One region of the Flavobacterium sp. GW823-FHT04A11 genome, then DNA from elsewhere that is predicted to be linked to it. Evidence: riboswitches for the same ligand, from Rfam matches in the RefSeq annotation. Region 1 holds a riboswitch; the other holds the start of a gene.
The links. Region 1 has a riboswitch for S-adenosylmethionine ahead of AC3QL1_RS07505 (alpha/beta fold hydrolase). Riboswitches for the same ligand answer to the same signal wherever they lie in the genome.

Region 2: another riboswitch for S-adenosylmethionine. It lies ahead of AC3QL1_RS18920 (aminotransferase class V-fold PLP-dependent enzyme); the one in region 1 lies ahead of AC3QL1_RS07505 (alpha/beta fold hydrolase).

Annotation. Positions count from the first base shown of each region.
Region 1 covers NZ_CM179503.1:1,708,737-1,716,246, forward strand. Annotated here, with positions in the region: gene AC3QL1_RS07490 (O-acetylhomoserine aminocarboxypropyltransferase/cysteine synthase family protein) at 1-165, shown strand, start outside; gene AC3QL1_RS07495 (homoserine dehydrogenase family protein) at 369-1,457, shown strand; gene AC3QL1_RS07500 (hypothetical protein) at 2,081-2,281, shown strand; SAM riboswitch class I at 2,470-2,578, shown strand; gene AC3QL1_RS07505 (alpha/beta fold hydrolase) at 2,658-3,641, shown strand; gene thrA (bifunctional aspartate kinase/homoserine dehydrogenase I) at 3,643-6,057, shown strand; gene AC3QL1_RS07515 (OsmC family protein) at 6,108-6,533, shown strand; gene AC3QL1_RS07520 (trans-sulfuration enzyme family protein) at 6,643-7,510, shown strand, end outside.
Region 2 covers NZ_CM179503.1:4,425,137-4,432,646, reverse strand. Annotated here, with positions in the region: gene AC3QL1_RS18935 (helix-turn-helix domain-containing protein) at 1-676, shown strand, start outside; gene AC3QL1_RS18930 (hypothetical protein) at 904-1,398, shown strand; gene AC3QL1_RS18925 (LLM class flavin-dependent oxidoreductase) at 1,512-2,534, shown strand; SAM riboswitch class I at 2,716-2,815, shown strand; gene AC3QL1_RS18920 (aminotransferase class V-fold PLP-dependent enzyme) at 3,042-4,514, shown strand; gene AC3QL1_RS18915 (S8 family peptidase) at 4,759-7,473, opposite strand.

The DNA.
Region 1 (7,510 bases):
ACGACGCATCAGCAATTGACAGATTCGGAACAATTGGAAACCGGAGTTTCAAAAGATTTAATCCGACTTTCTGTTGGAATTGAAGATATCGAAGATTTAATCGCCGATTTAAAAACAGTTTTTGCAAATGTGACACAATCACAATATAGCATTAATAAGAATTAGGTTTTTTTGTTTTTTGTTTGAAAAATTGCCTTTAGCAAGTGAGTTTTGCTAGAGGTGATTTTTTATGAAAAAACGCAACATATATTTTTTTACCATATAAGTAGAGACGCACAGCATTGCGTCTAAATTATGAATATTTGATACTATTTAAAGGAACTTATATCACTTATATGGTTTAATCAACCCCCAATAAATTAAAAATTATGTCAAAGCTTAAAATAAATATTATCCTTTTTGGAATTGGAAATATCGGAAGCACTTTGATTAATCAGATTATTGAAAGTCAGGATTTTTTTCTGCAAAGTAAAAACATCGATTTTCATTTTCCGATTATCACCAATTCTACCGTTGCTTTTTTCGAGAAAGAAGGCGTTGGGTATGCCTGGGAAACCAATTTTGTGCAATTGGCTGTTCCTTTTAAAGTAGAAGATATTATAGAATTTGCGAAAGAAAATGAATTCGAAAATCTAATCGCAGTTGATGCTACAGCGAGCGACGAATTAATAAGTCATTATAATACGTTGATTCAAAACGGATTCAATATTGTGGCTGTCAATAAAAAAGCGAATACGCTTCCGCTTGACCTTTATAAAGAAATAAGAGAAAATCTTAAAAAGTATGACAAAGAGTTTCTTTATGAAACTTCAGTCGATACCGGATTTCCTGTTTTGCAAACATTGAGAGATTTATATTATTCCGGAGAAAAGATAACCAAGATACGAGGTGTTTTCTCTGATAATCTGAGTTATGTTTTTAATCGGTTTTCGAATGAAGAGGCTACTTTTTCATCTGTTTTAAAAGATGCCAGTTTATTAGGATTGATGCGTTCTACCTTTAAAGAAGATTTATCCGGAAATGATACAGCCAAAAAACTACTGATTCTTACCAGAGAAATTGGGAAAGATTTTGAACTTTCGGATATTAAAATCAATCCTCTTATTACACAAGAACATTTAGAGAAAAACGGAATCCTTAATAAAGATGCCATTGATAAATCGTTTAAAATTGCAAAAATCACCCAGGCCGATAATCACGTTTTGAGGTATGTAGGTGAATTTGATGTTGTAAAAAACACCTTAGAGGTAAAATTAATTTCAGAACCGGCAACAACTGCCATCGGACAATTAAAAGGTTCGGATACGATTTTCGAAATTTATACACAATCTTATGCAGATGTTCCTATCGTAATTCAAAGTGCTTCGGCTTGTAAACAGGCAATTTCAAGGGGAATTATAACTGACATTTTGAAAGTGGCTGAAAAAATTAAAAATAAAGAAGCAGTCTGGCTTTAATGCCGAATTGAAAAAAAACTTTAAAATGTTCTTTGATAAACTGATTTGTGGAAATAATAAGATGTATAGCAACTATTTGTAAGTTTTTACCTTGTTTTTGTGTAACAAAAAATTTGTAAGATGTTTTATATCGCGAAAAAGTAATTTTTTGTCGGATTTTCGTATTAATTTATTGTTTTTTATTTGCGTAATTAAAATAATATTCCCATATTTGTTAAACCCAAAAGCTACTGAATCAATGCACTTAAATATCTATAAAATGTTTTGCGCCGTTTCGGATAAAACCGTTGGGAAGACTTTTGCTTAAATTGTAAGAATACAATAAAAATATATGCAAAAGCCTCTCAATAATTTTTGGAGGCTTTTTAATTTTATAAGAAAATGCAAGAATTTAAAATAATAAATAAATCACAGATGAATAAATCCCTACAGATGAACAAGATGTTCTCTGTCGCATCTATTTGCGTGCGCGTCTGTTGATACTAAAAGTATATGAGTTTGAAAAACTTAAACCCTTTTGGTATTCCGTTCCAGAAGGGTTTTTTTATTTCATTCTGTAGGCTTAACAAAAGAATAAACGAATAATAAAGATAAATACACAACACAAACTAAAACTTAATATCATGAGCACATTAAACTACATCAGCAAAACAATTTCAACATTGAAAAACAGAACTAAAAGAAACAATCCGCCGCCGCCGAAAAACGAATTGATTCATCCAAGATTTGGAATAAATGAAACGGATATAAAAGAAGAGAAAAAAGAACCAAATTCTTTATTGTTTTTGATGTACTCAAAAGAAAATGAAACGCTTTTTATTTAAATCGAAAAGCATCATAAAATAGGGGATAACCTGCTTAATTTTACTGGGCAAATCGTTCGGTAATTTTTTGCGTACAACAGTTTTAGTTTGAATTATCTTTAAGAAATTGAGCAATCAGTTTCGATAAAATTTGTTTGTTTAAGAAATTAGTAGTTAATTTGCACCTTTAAGTTCAAAAACGTATTGAAATGTTATAAAGAAAGGACGAGGGATTAGACCCGATGAATCCTTAGCAACCCTTCGGTAAAGCGAAGAAGGTGCTGCATTCTACCACGCCCAAACGTGGAAAGATAACAACAAGAATTTTTCTAGTTTCATACTAGTTTTTTCTTTCTAATATTTCCAGATACAAATCAATAATACAACAGATTTGAAATTGGAAAATATACCAAACCCTTTTACCATACAAAATTTCACCACCGAAAATGGTGCACTTTACCGTTCGTTACCTTTAAGCTTTACCGTTTCTGGTTTGCCATTGCATAGCGCTCCTATTGTTTTGGTAAATCACGCCTTGACAGGAAATGCTCAGGTTACCGGCGAAAACGGCTGGTGGAGCGATTTAATTGGCGAAGGAAAAACAATTGATACCGATAAATATACCGTTCTTGCATTCAATGTTCCGGGCAACGGGACAGATTCTTTTATTATAGAAAACTACCAGGATTTTACAACCAGAGATATTGCCAGAATTTTTATCGAAGGACTTGATGCTTTAAATATAGAGCAGGTTCATAGTATTATTGGCGGTTCTGTTGGTGGTGGAATTGCCTGGGAAATGCTGGCTCTAAAACCAGACATCACTCAAAACTTAATACCAATTGCAGCCGACTGGAAATCGACAGACTGGATGATTGCCAATTGTTTTTTACAAGAACAAATTCTGAACAATTCATCAAGACCAATCGAAGACGCCAGAATTCACGCCATGTTGTGTTACAGATCTCCGGAATCATTCAAAGAAAAATTTCAACGTACTGTCAATGAAAATCTTTCTGTTTTTAACATAGAAAGCTGGTTGGCACATCACGGAGATAAATTGCAGAAAAGATATCAGTTGGCTTCATATAAATTAATGAACCAATTGCTTAAAACCATAGATATTACCAGAAACAGTGAGAGTTTCGAAGCTTTAATATCAAAAACAAACGCCACAATTCATATTATCGGAATCAATTCTGATTTATTTTTTACGGCAAAAGAAAATAGAGAAACTTATCAGGATTTAAAAAAGTTCAAAGACAATGTTTTTTATAACGAAATAGATTCAGTTCACGGACATGACGCTTTTTTAATCGAGTACAAACAATTAGATCATTTACTTGCCGATATTTTTAAGGCAGAAACAATAGCAAAATAAAATGAAAGTATTAAAATTTGGAGGTAAATCATTATCAAACGGGGAAGGACTTAACAAAGTTGTCTCAATTATTTCAGATAAAGTAAATCAGGGTGAGCAAATTGCCGTTGTAGTTTCTGCCCGTGGAGACGCTACAGATGAATTGGATTATATTTTAAAAATTGCCGCCAAAAACGGAAATTATAAACCCTTATTCGAAAATTTTAAAATCTATCAGATTTCAGATTATCCACAAGTTGATTTATCTGAAGAATTTACAATTTTAGAAAAACTTTTTGAAGGTGTAAGCTTAATTGGCGATTACAGTAATAAAATCAAAGATCAGATTTTGTCTAAAGGCGAATTGCTTTCGGCTAAATTACTGACTTCTATTTTGAAAGAAAAAGGAATTCCGGCCAACTTTGTTGATGCAAGAGAATTGCTAAAAACGGATTCTAAATTTGGTGATGCACAGCCATTGGAACAGCTTTCGAAGAAAAATGTAGTTAATTATTTTAAAGAACATAACGGTTCTACAGTAAATATTGTAACGGGTTTTATTGGTTCAAACAACAATAACGACACCACAACTTTAGGAAGAAATGGAAGTAATTACACCGCTTCGTTAATTGCTAATTATTTGAATGCCGAAGAATTACAAAACTTCACCCACGTTGACGGAATTTACACTGCAAATCCTGATTTGGTTGCCGATGCTAAAAAAATCGAATTTCTTTCGTTTAATGAAGCCAACGAATTAGCAAATTTCGGTGCGACAATTCTGCATGCAAAAACGATTATTCCTTTGTTGGAAAAAAATATTCCGCTTCGTATTTTAAATACATTCAATCATGAAAATCGCGGAACTTTAATTACTTCAGATTCTACAAAAGAAGGAATCAAAACACTTTCTGTTTTAGAAAATGTTTCTCTTGTAAATCTTGAAGGTCGTGGATTACTTGGAAAAGCCGGTGTTGATGCCCGTATTTTTAAAGTAATGGGCGATCATAATATCAGCGTAAGCATTATTTCGCAAGGTTCTTCAGAAAGAGGAATTGGACTTGTTGTAGCGACTGATAAAGCGACATTGGCAATGGTTGAATTAGAAAAAGAGTTCGAAAACGACTTTTATTCTAAAGATGTAAACCAGATTACAGTAACAGATAATGTGTCGGTAATTTCAATTATTGGTCAGGATTTGAGCACTTTCCATAAACCTTATACAGCATTAATTAAAAATAAAATTGTTCCGATACTGTTTAACAACACCGTTACGGGTAAAAACGTGAGTTTGGTTGTTAAGAAATCAGAACTGAATAAAGCCTTAAACGTAATTCACGGAGAGATTTTCGGAGTTTCTAAAAAAATCAACATTGCTATTATTGGTCACGGTTTAGTGGGTGGAACGTTAATCAACCAGATTTTAGAATCGGCTGCAGCCATCGAAAAAAGAAAAGACGTTAAGCTGAATGTTTTTGCTATCGCCAATTCTAAAAAATTACTTTTAAATAAAAATGGCGTAACTTCAAACTGGAAAACAGATATTGAAAAAGAAGGTCTTGCGTATACAATTCAGGACATTATCCTTTATGCAAACCAACATCATTTAGAAAACTTAATTGCGATCGATAATACGGCAAGTGCTTCATTCGTAGAAAATTATATTCCGTTTGTAGAAAGCAGTTTCGATTTGATTTCTTCTAACAAAGTAGCCAATACATTAAGTTATGGTTTCTATAAAGAACTAAGAAAAGCTTTAGCAGAAAATCAAAAGAATTATTTATACGAAACCAATGTTGGCGCAGGTTTGCCATTAATTGATACCATAAAATTATTACACCTTTCTGGTGAAAATATCACGAAAATAAAAGGCGTTTTCTCCGGAACATTGAGTTATTTATTCAATAATTTTTCAGCAAAAGATGTTCCGTTTAGCGAAATTTTGAAAGAAGCAATCGATAACGGATACACAGAACCGGATCCACGTGAGGATTTATGCGGAAATGATGTGGGAAGAAAATTATTGATTTTAGCGAGAGAATTGGATTTGCAGAATGAGTTTGAAGAAATCTCAATTCAAAATTTAATTCCAGAACATTTGCGTGAAGGAAACGTATCTGATTTCTTAACGAAACTAAAAGAATTCGACCCAATTTACGAGAAAATAAAAGCCGATCAAAAACCAAATCACGTATTAAGATACATTGGTGAATTGTCTGGAGATTTGCAAAATGACAAAGGAAATCTGGAAGTAAAATTAGTTTCTGTTCCTTCAGACACCGCTTTGGGCGGATTAAAAGGATCTGATTCTTTCTTCGAAATTTATACAGAATCTTATGGCGATCGTCCAATCGTAATTCAGGGAGCCGGTGCAGGTTCTGCGGTAACAGCGAGAGGAGTTTTTGGTGATATTTTGAGATTATCGGATAAAGGCTAATAGATTTTAGATTTCTGAATTCAAACAAAAAACAAAAAAATAACAACACAATGAAAGTAACCCTAAACAGAGTAAACGATGCGTTTCATTTTAAACTCAAAAATGAACGCGGTCATGTAGTCGACGTCGATAGCCGCGCAGAATTTGGCGGAAGCGATTTAGGTGCAAGTCCGATGGAATTAGTTTTAATGGGTGTTGCCGGATGCAGCGCCATTGATATGATTTCAATTTTGAAGAAACAGCGTCAGGAAATAACATCTTTTAATGCTGAGGTTGAAGGCGAGCGTGTTCAGGTTGATGAAGCAAAACCTTTTAAGGAAATCAATGTAGTTTTTTATTTAGAAGGCGATATTATTCCTGAAAAAGCACAGCGTGCAGCACAGCTTTCTTTTGAGAAATATTGCTCAGTTGCCAAAACAGTTGAACCAACAGCAACCATCAAATATAAAGTTGTACTAAACAACGAACAATTGTAGAATTAGAAAATTAGTCAATTGGAGAATTAGATAATTCTTTATTGCTCTTAAATTAATGAAAGGTTATTTCGTGAACTCTGCGAAACAACTCTTTTAAACAAACAACACAATGAATAAAGAAGAATTTGGTTTTGAAACACAAGCCATACGCACACATTTAGAAAAAACACAATTTCAGGAACATTCAACTCCTTTGTATTTATCATCAAGTTTTGTATTTGAAGATGCAGAGGATATGAGAGCGTCTTTCACAGAAGAAAAAGTCCGCAATATTTATTCCCGTTTTAGCAATCCAAATACAACAGAGTTTGTAGATAAGGTTTGCGCCATGGAAGGTGCCGAAGCAGGCTATGCTTTTGCAACAGGAATGGCTGCTATATATTCTACTTTTGCCGCATTGCTGGATTCAGGCGATCATATTGTGTCTGCCGGAAGTGTTTTTGGATCTACTCACGCATTGTTTATGACGTATTTTCCAAAATGGAATATTGAAACAACCTATTTTGATATTAATAAACCGGAAACAATAGAAAGTTTTATTAAGCCAAACACAAAAATTTTATATGCTGAAACACCAACAAATCCTGGTGTAGATGTAGTTGATTTGGAATTGTTGGGCCAAATTGCAAAAAAACACAATCTGATTTTAATAATTGACAACTGTTTTGCTACGCCATACATTCAGCAGCCTATTAAATACGGTGCGCATATCGTAATTCATTCGGCAACAAAATTAATTGACGGCCAGGGTCGTGTTTTGGGTGGAGTTGCAGTTGGAGAGGCTGAATTAATTCGTAAAATATATTTATTTTCAAGAAACACAGGACCGGCAATGTCACCATTTAATGCTTGGGTATTGTCAAAAAGTTTAGAAACTCTGGCTGTTCGTGTTGATAAACATTGTGAAAACGCTTTAAAAGTAGCTGAGTTTTTAGAAAGTCACCCAAATGTAGAGAGCGTGAAATATCCGTTTTTAA
Region 2 (7,510 bases), 2.4 Mb from region 1:
CTTATTTCTAAATTGTATTCATTCCGGAAAACAAGTTCAGAATTCAAATACGGAAAGCAATTGCGAGATCGTCATTGTAACTTTTTATCCGGAAATATTAAAAAAAATATACGACAGAGAATTGCCATTAGTGCTTCAGTCGCCCAAGAATATAGTCTCTAAAAAATCAAGTGAAAAGATTAACAACGACTTTCTGATTCAAAAATATATCGAGGGATTGTTGTTTTATTTTGAAAATCCATCGCTGATCAACGAAGATATTTTAATTCTTAAAGTAAAAGAAATTATACTGCTGTTGTCTCAGACACAAAATTCTGAAGCGGTACAACTCATCATTTCACAGCTTTTTTCTCCAACCACTTACACTTTCAAACAAATAATTGAAGCCCATTTATTTTCGCAGCTCACCATGGAAGAATTGGCCCAATTAAACAATTTGAGCATATCGTCATTTAAGCGCGAATTCACAAAAATTTACCACGATACACCTGCCAATTACATCAAAACAAAAAAGCTTGAAAAAGCGGCAGAATTGTTATTAATGTCAGATCAGCGAATTACAGAAATCGCATTTGATTGCGGGTTTAATGATCTGGCGAATTTCACCAAAAGTTTCACCGGAAAATATGCTGTTACACCCACAAATTATCGTTTAAAGTCAAATAATAAGCAATAGTTTTTTCAGATAGTTAAAGCCATTATAATTATAAAGCATCCCTTAGTTAAAACTGAGGGATTTTTTTTTGAACCAAATTGCCAAATAATTGAACCAATTAGCAAAACAGTTCTCTTTCTTCTATCGGAGATTTGCGGGGTTGCTTTCAGGATCAATTACCTTCAGATTTTAGTGTATTTGAAGAGAAGTAAACCTTTCATAACAAAAACAAACTTAAACTATTAAAAATGGGATTATCAAATTTAGGCATTTTTCACACAATTATTGGTGTTGCTGCAATTGTAGCGGCGTTGGCAGGATATATTAAGTATGGAAAAATTAATCTGGGCGTATTATCAGGTAAAATATATTTTTACACTACAATTATTACCTCACTTACTTCATTGGGAATATCAAAACACGGCGGTTTTAATCCGGGACATGCTTTTTCGATCTTTATTATATTCCTTGTAGTAGAAGCTTATTTTCTTTACTCAAAGAAAAAAGCCAGCGGCAGAGCGCGTTATTTTGAAAATTTCTTTCTGTCTTTTAGTTTTTTCCTGTCGCTTATCCCTACAGTAAATGAAACTTTTACAAGAGTTCCCGTAGGTCATCCGCTGGCAAAAGACATCAGCGATCCGGCAATTGGCAATACGCTTCTTGTTTTATTGTTATTTTTTATTGCAGGTTCTGTTTATCAGTTTATGAAACAGAAAAAAATCAACAGAACAGTCGTTTTGTAAAGTAAGACGTTAAAAAGAGAAGCAAACTTATTGATTACTTTCTGCGTAAAAGTTATAAACCCACTCAATAATGATGCGTATATTTGGAATAGTAATTAATAATAATGCTATCTATGAAGAAAATAGGATTTTTATCGTTTGGTCACTGGGCCAATCATCCTTCCTATCAAACTCGTACAGCAGGCGATACATTGCTTCAATCTATTGATTTGGCCGTTGCTGCAGAAGAAATCGGTTTGGACGGCGCTTATTTCCGAGTCCATCACTTTGCAACACAGCTGGCATCACCTTTTCCTTTACTCTCGGCCATTGGTGCTAAAACCAGTAAAATAGAAATTGGAACCGGTGTGATTGATATGCGATATGAGAACCCGCTGTATATGGTGGAAGATGCCGGTGCTGCTGACTTAATTTCAGGAGGACGTTTACAATTAGGAATCAGCAGGGGATCACCGGAACAAGTTATGGATGGCTGGCGTTCTTTTGGTTATGAACCTTTAGAAGGTGAAACAGATGCCGATATGGGACGCAGAAAAGCTCTGGAATTTTTAGACAAGTTAAACGGTGAGGGATTTGCAGAGCCAAACCCATTTCCTATGTTTCCAAATCCACCGGGTTTATTGCGCATAGAACCGCATTCTGAAGGATTGCGAAACCGAATCTGGTGGGGAGCTGCCTCGAATGCAACTGCTATCTGGGCTGCCGAAAACGGAATGCACCTGCAAAGTTCAACCCTGAAGTATGACGAAAACGGGAAACCTTTCCATATACAACAGGCAGAACAAATCAGGTTGTATAAAGATGCCTGGAAAAAGGCCGGACATCAGCATGAACCACGCGTTTCGGTAAGCCGTTCTATTTTTGCACTGATTACCGATCAGGACAAATATTACTTTGGAGATCAGGGCAGAGGTTCTGATAGTTTTGGAAATATCGAAAGAGATAAAAGAGCAATCTTCGGAAAAAGTTATGCAGCTGAACCTGAAAAACTCATCGCAGAACTGGCTCAGGACGAAGCTATTCAGGAAGCCGATACCATATTGCTAACAATTCCCAACACTTTGGGCGTTGACTACAATATACATGTACTGTCATCCATATTAGAACATATTGCTCCAGCGCTTGGGTGGAGATAAAATTTTCAAATCAAAATCAACAAAGCCTTCTAATTATATTGGGAGGCTTTTTTTGTTTTACGAAAGCAATATTAATCTTAAAACAGAAACTTTTTAAAATAAAATTCAAAAAATATTTTAAACTATACTAATTTGATAGAATTAATATATTATATTTGCATCACAGAAAATTTCTGTATGATACTTATCCAGAAAGACTGAGGGAATAGGCCCTGTGACGTCTTAGCAACCTGTTGCCAAATAAGGTGCTAAATCCTTCCGCTGTTGCGGACAGATAAGAAAGATTTCCTCAAAATCTGAATAAGGTCATCATTATTAAAATTATTTATTTTTTAAATGAAAACCGAAATACATCTTTTACAAGCCAAACCTAAGCCTTTCAATTTAATTTCTGAAGAAAATAATCTTGCAGTTTTCCGAATGCAAAAAACCTTCACGGAGAAGAATTACAGTCTACGCTTAAATTGCTTTTAGAAAAATAAGATTAATTACAAAAAGGATAAGGAAATGAATGCTACTGAAACAACGATAGAACCAATTGAATTAGAGTGTTACTTCTCTAAATTTAGAGAAAACACAATAGGCACGGATCATACTTTTAAATCCGTTTACGGAAAACAAAATCTGCTTTATGCAGATTGGGTTGCCAGCGGAAGATTATACGGCCCGATCGAAGAAATTATGCTCCATAAAGTAGGTCCGATGATTGCCAATACACATTCATTTTCAAGCCAAACCGGCAAGGCTTCTACGTATGCTTATCAATATGCGAGGGAAATAATCAAAAAAGCGGTCAATGCCAATGAATCGGATGTTTTGGTTACAACCGGAACGGGAATGACGGCGGCTTTATCAAAATTGCAAAGAATAATGGGTTTGCGAACGAATTATGAAGAGGATAAACCGGTTATTTTTATCACGCACATGGAACATCATTCAAATCAGGTTCCGTGGTACGAAACAAATGCTGAAGTTGTGATTTTGCCAGCCGACGAAAATAATTTGGTGGATCCCGGTATACTTTCCCAGGAAATAAAAAAATATGCTGACAGAAGTTTGAAAATTGGTTCATTTACAGCTTGCTCAAACGTTACGGGAATCATTACGCCTTATCATGAATTAGCCAAAATCATGCATCAAAACGGCGGACTTTGTTTTGTTGATTTTGCAGCTTCGGCACCGTATGTCAAAATCGACATGCATCCAAAAGATCCGGAACAGCAGTTGGATGCCATTTTCTTTTCTCCTCATAAATTCCTGGGCGGACCCGGAACCTGCGGTGTTTTGGTTTTCAACGAAAAATTATATAAATCTGATTTTCCGGATAATCCCGGCGGAGGAAATGTAAAATGGACCAATCCGCTAGGGAAATATTGTTACAGCGATGTGATAGAAGTGAGGGAAGATGGTGGTACTCCGGGTTTCCTGCAGGTAATTCGAACAGCGTTGGCATTAGAATTAAAAGAAAAAATGGGAGTCGAAAATATAAAAAACAGAGAAAAAGAACTGCTTGATCTTTGTTTTTCGAGGCTTCAAAAAATAAAAGGTTTGTCTCTTTTAGGAGATTTACAAACAGAGCGAATTGGCTGTGTTTCTTTTGTAATCGAAGACATTCATTATAATTTGATCGTGAGACTTTTAAATGACCGTTTCGGAATTCAGGTTCGCGGCGGCTGGTCTTGCGCCAGTACGTATGCGCATTATCTTTTTAATATTAATGAAAAAAAATCAGAAGCGATTACAAACGAATTGCTTCAGAAAGACCAAACCAATAAACCGGGCTGGGTACGTCTGTCACTGCACCCGATTATGACAAATGACGAACTTTTATTTATCTGCGATGCTATTGAGCAAGTTGCTTTGCATTATAAAAAATGGCAGAAAGAGTATCAATATAACCCAGCGACAAATGAATTTGAAAATATTGACTTAAAAGAAAACATAAGCGAAGAAGTGCAGGAATGGTTTAAGTTAGATTGAAATGCAAATCTAACGTCAAATTTTAAACACATAGAAACATAGATTTTTCTGTTTGTGTAAAAGCTAATCAAAAGAAACTAGTTTCTCACACATAGTTCAGCAACATAGCCCGAAGTTTCAACTTTGGGAACACAAAGCAAAGCTATGTTCGTTTAAACGGTTGAGACGCCTTTAACAACAAAGCTAAGCTATGTTTCTATGTGTTTAAAAAAACAGCATTTAAGTTTTTCAGAAAATAAACACCTTAAAAAACTGCAATTTTCCCTGTTTGCATTTCTCCTGAGTTTGTAATTATTTTATAGATATAAATTCCTGAGGCAGTATTTTTTAGATTGATATTATTGGTTTTAGAAACTAACGGAGAAGTCATAGTATTTTGCCCTGCAATATTGTACAAATAGAAAACAGCGCTTTCCTCTTTTTTGGCTTCAATATTTAATTCCTCGTTTTTGCTTAATAGCGTTGGGTAGACAAAAAACAAATCATCGCCTAAATAATGAGTGTCCAGAATTAGGGAACTTATAACCTTATTGTTTTCTAAAATTATATTGATTTTATATTTATTACTGCCCTTGGTTGGCGCATCATCCAAAAAAGAAAATGTCTTTGAATTGATATCATTTATGGAGCTCAGAACATTTTCTGTATCATTCGTTATTTTTACCAGATCAATCCTTTTAATATTATACAAACTAAACAGACTGGCACTAATTTTCACATTGTCTTCCTCATAAATTTCCGCAAAAGCTAATTCGAAATAACAATTTGAGTTTTGAACATATTGTAAAGTTGACTCACTTTTGATTCCTTCGCTATTGTCAAAAACAGGAACAACAGTACAAATTTTTCCATCAGTATAAATATAATTTGTGTTTGTGGTTTGTTCCTTAAATTCTAAATTATCTCCGGTCAATTGGTAAATATTAAATAAAGTAACATCAGTAGGTTTATCCCAATTAATTTCTGTAGTGCCGTCGCAAACTAAGCTTGTACTGATATTTAAATCATAAGAAATTGTAAAACTATCAGAAATATAATCAGCATTATTAAAGGTCATTTTTAATTTTGCTTTCGAAAATTTTTGTTCCGTCGGCGTATACATAAATTGTTCATTATCAAGATTTATACTAGTTGCGATAATTTCCCAAGTTTGCCCATTATCATAACTTATAGACAATTGTCCGGAAATACCGGAAAACGAAGAATTCCATTTAAAGGGAGAAATCGTCTTGCCATCATAAGGGAAATTATCATTAGAGGCAGGGTAATTCCATTCAAATTGATTTTCTAATTCATATTCATAAGCGATGCTGTATTCCTGAGGCAAATCAGAAATATACGAACCCGTAACATTGATTGTATAAGTTCCTGATGCAGGGTTTTCAATAGTTACTTGTTCGACATTATTAATTTTATCTTTCCCTCTTACGGCGGGTTGTTCAGGCGTACCAGGATTAAGAATCCAAGGCAAAAAAGTAGTGTTGTCAGCCGAAACAACTTCCAGATCCAAATCGTTTATCAAACTTATATTACTGTTAATCGGAGTCGGCAAATCATTCCATACCAAGGTAATTTTTAAGTTTTTTGCCTTTAGCGGAAGCGTAATATTGTGTGAATTGGTCTGAGCAGATTTCAAATTACCAGAAATAATTCTATTCTCACTGATAGCTTTTAAGCATTTATCAGCATTGATATTGCCATAACCATAAGTAAAATCCGGACCAGCGTTTCCTAAATCTTTGGCACTATTTATTAAAATTGCTTTGGTTTGAGCATTCGTCAAATCCGTATTATTGATCGTTTTATAATGCTGTTTCATAAGCGTAATAATTCCTGTCGCAACTGCTGTAGAATTTGAAGTTCCCTTCGTGCTAAAAGCCACTAATTCTGGTTTTATCCGGCCATCATAAGCGGGACCTTTTGACGAAAACGGCATAATTACTTCGTTTTGGTCAATACAGCCAAATGCAATACTATTTTTGGATTGTTTGAAATTACCGGTAATCGATTTAAAACCCTGAAGTCCGTTATTGCCGGAAGAAAAACAATGCGTTAAATTAGTATTTGAGAATAATTGCGCGTCATAAGCGTTAGCCAGCGAGCCGTAAAAATTCTCGATCTCTGTTCCGTAGGAATGATTTTGGGTTGAAGCGCCTTGCAAAGTTGTGACTTCATCAGGATAAATATTCAAAAAGTCAGATGATTGTATTTTAGCTTCATAAGCAACACCTTTTCCTAATGCAGAACTATTTCCTAATCCGGAAACTATAGTCGCCATATCCGTTGCATGGCTTGATACAACAGATGACTCTATTTGAGAAAGAATGTGTTTGTTTAAAAGATCAACATCATTTACATCAAAAAAATCATCTTTGATCGATATAACCTGACTTTCGCCTGTTAAAAGAGGAAAATTAATATAGGCTTTATTGATATAATTGATGGTAAAATTTTGATCTGTAATTTTAGATTCGACCTTTGGCTTTAATGATTCCTGCGAAACAGAAGTCACACTTTCTAAAATTATAATCTCATCAATAATTTTTTCGGAATCACTTTTTATTACTACAAGATGATTGTCAATTATTTTAACATCAGTAATGTTTCTTGATTTCAGACCGGCAAGTAACGCTGTAATTGTATCTGTTGCCAGTATGTACTGTTTATCTTCGCTATGATTTGAAAAATTGGAGGGTAATTTCCATAAACTATTAACCGGAAAGATTTTTTTTAAAGACTTATTAGTTTTTGAACTTACGTTTTCAACGATGCAAAAAGTACTGTCCAGTTTTTTTACAATCTTATATTTGTTTTGATGTGCATTTTCTAAAGAGGTTAAATAGAATTTCTCAAATTTTCCTTCGTTTTCTTTTTTTATGTATTGATTCCATTTCTCAGAAACCTGCGAGAAACTGATTGCTGTAATCATAAAAAGGAGGAAAGTAATTTGTTTCTTCATTTATTGTAGGTTAGGCAATTAAAAGATTCTTTATCAC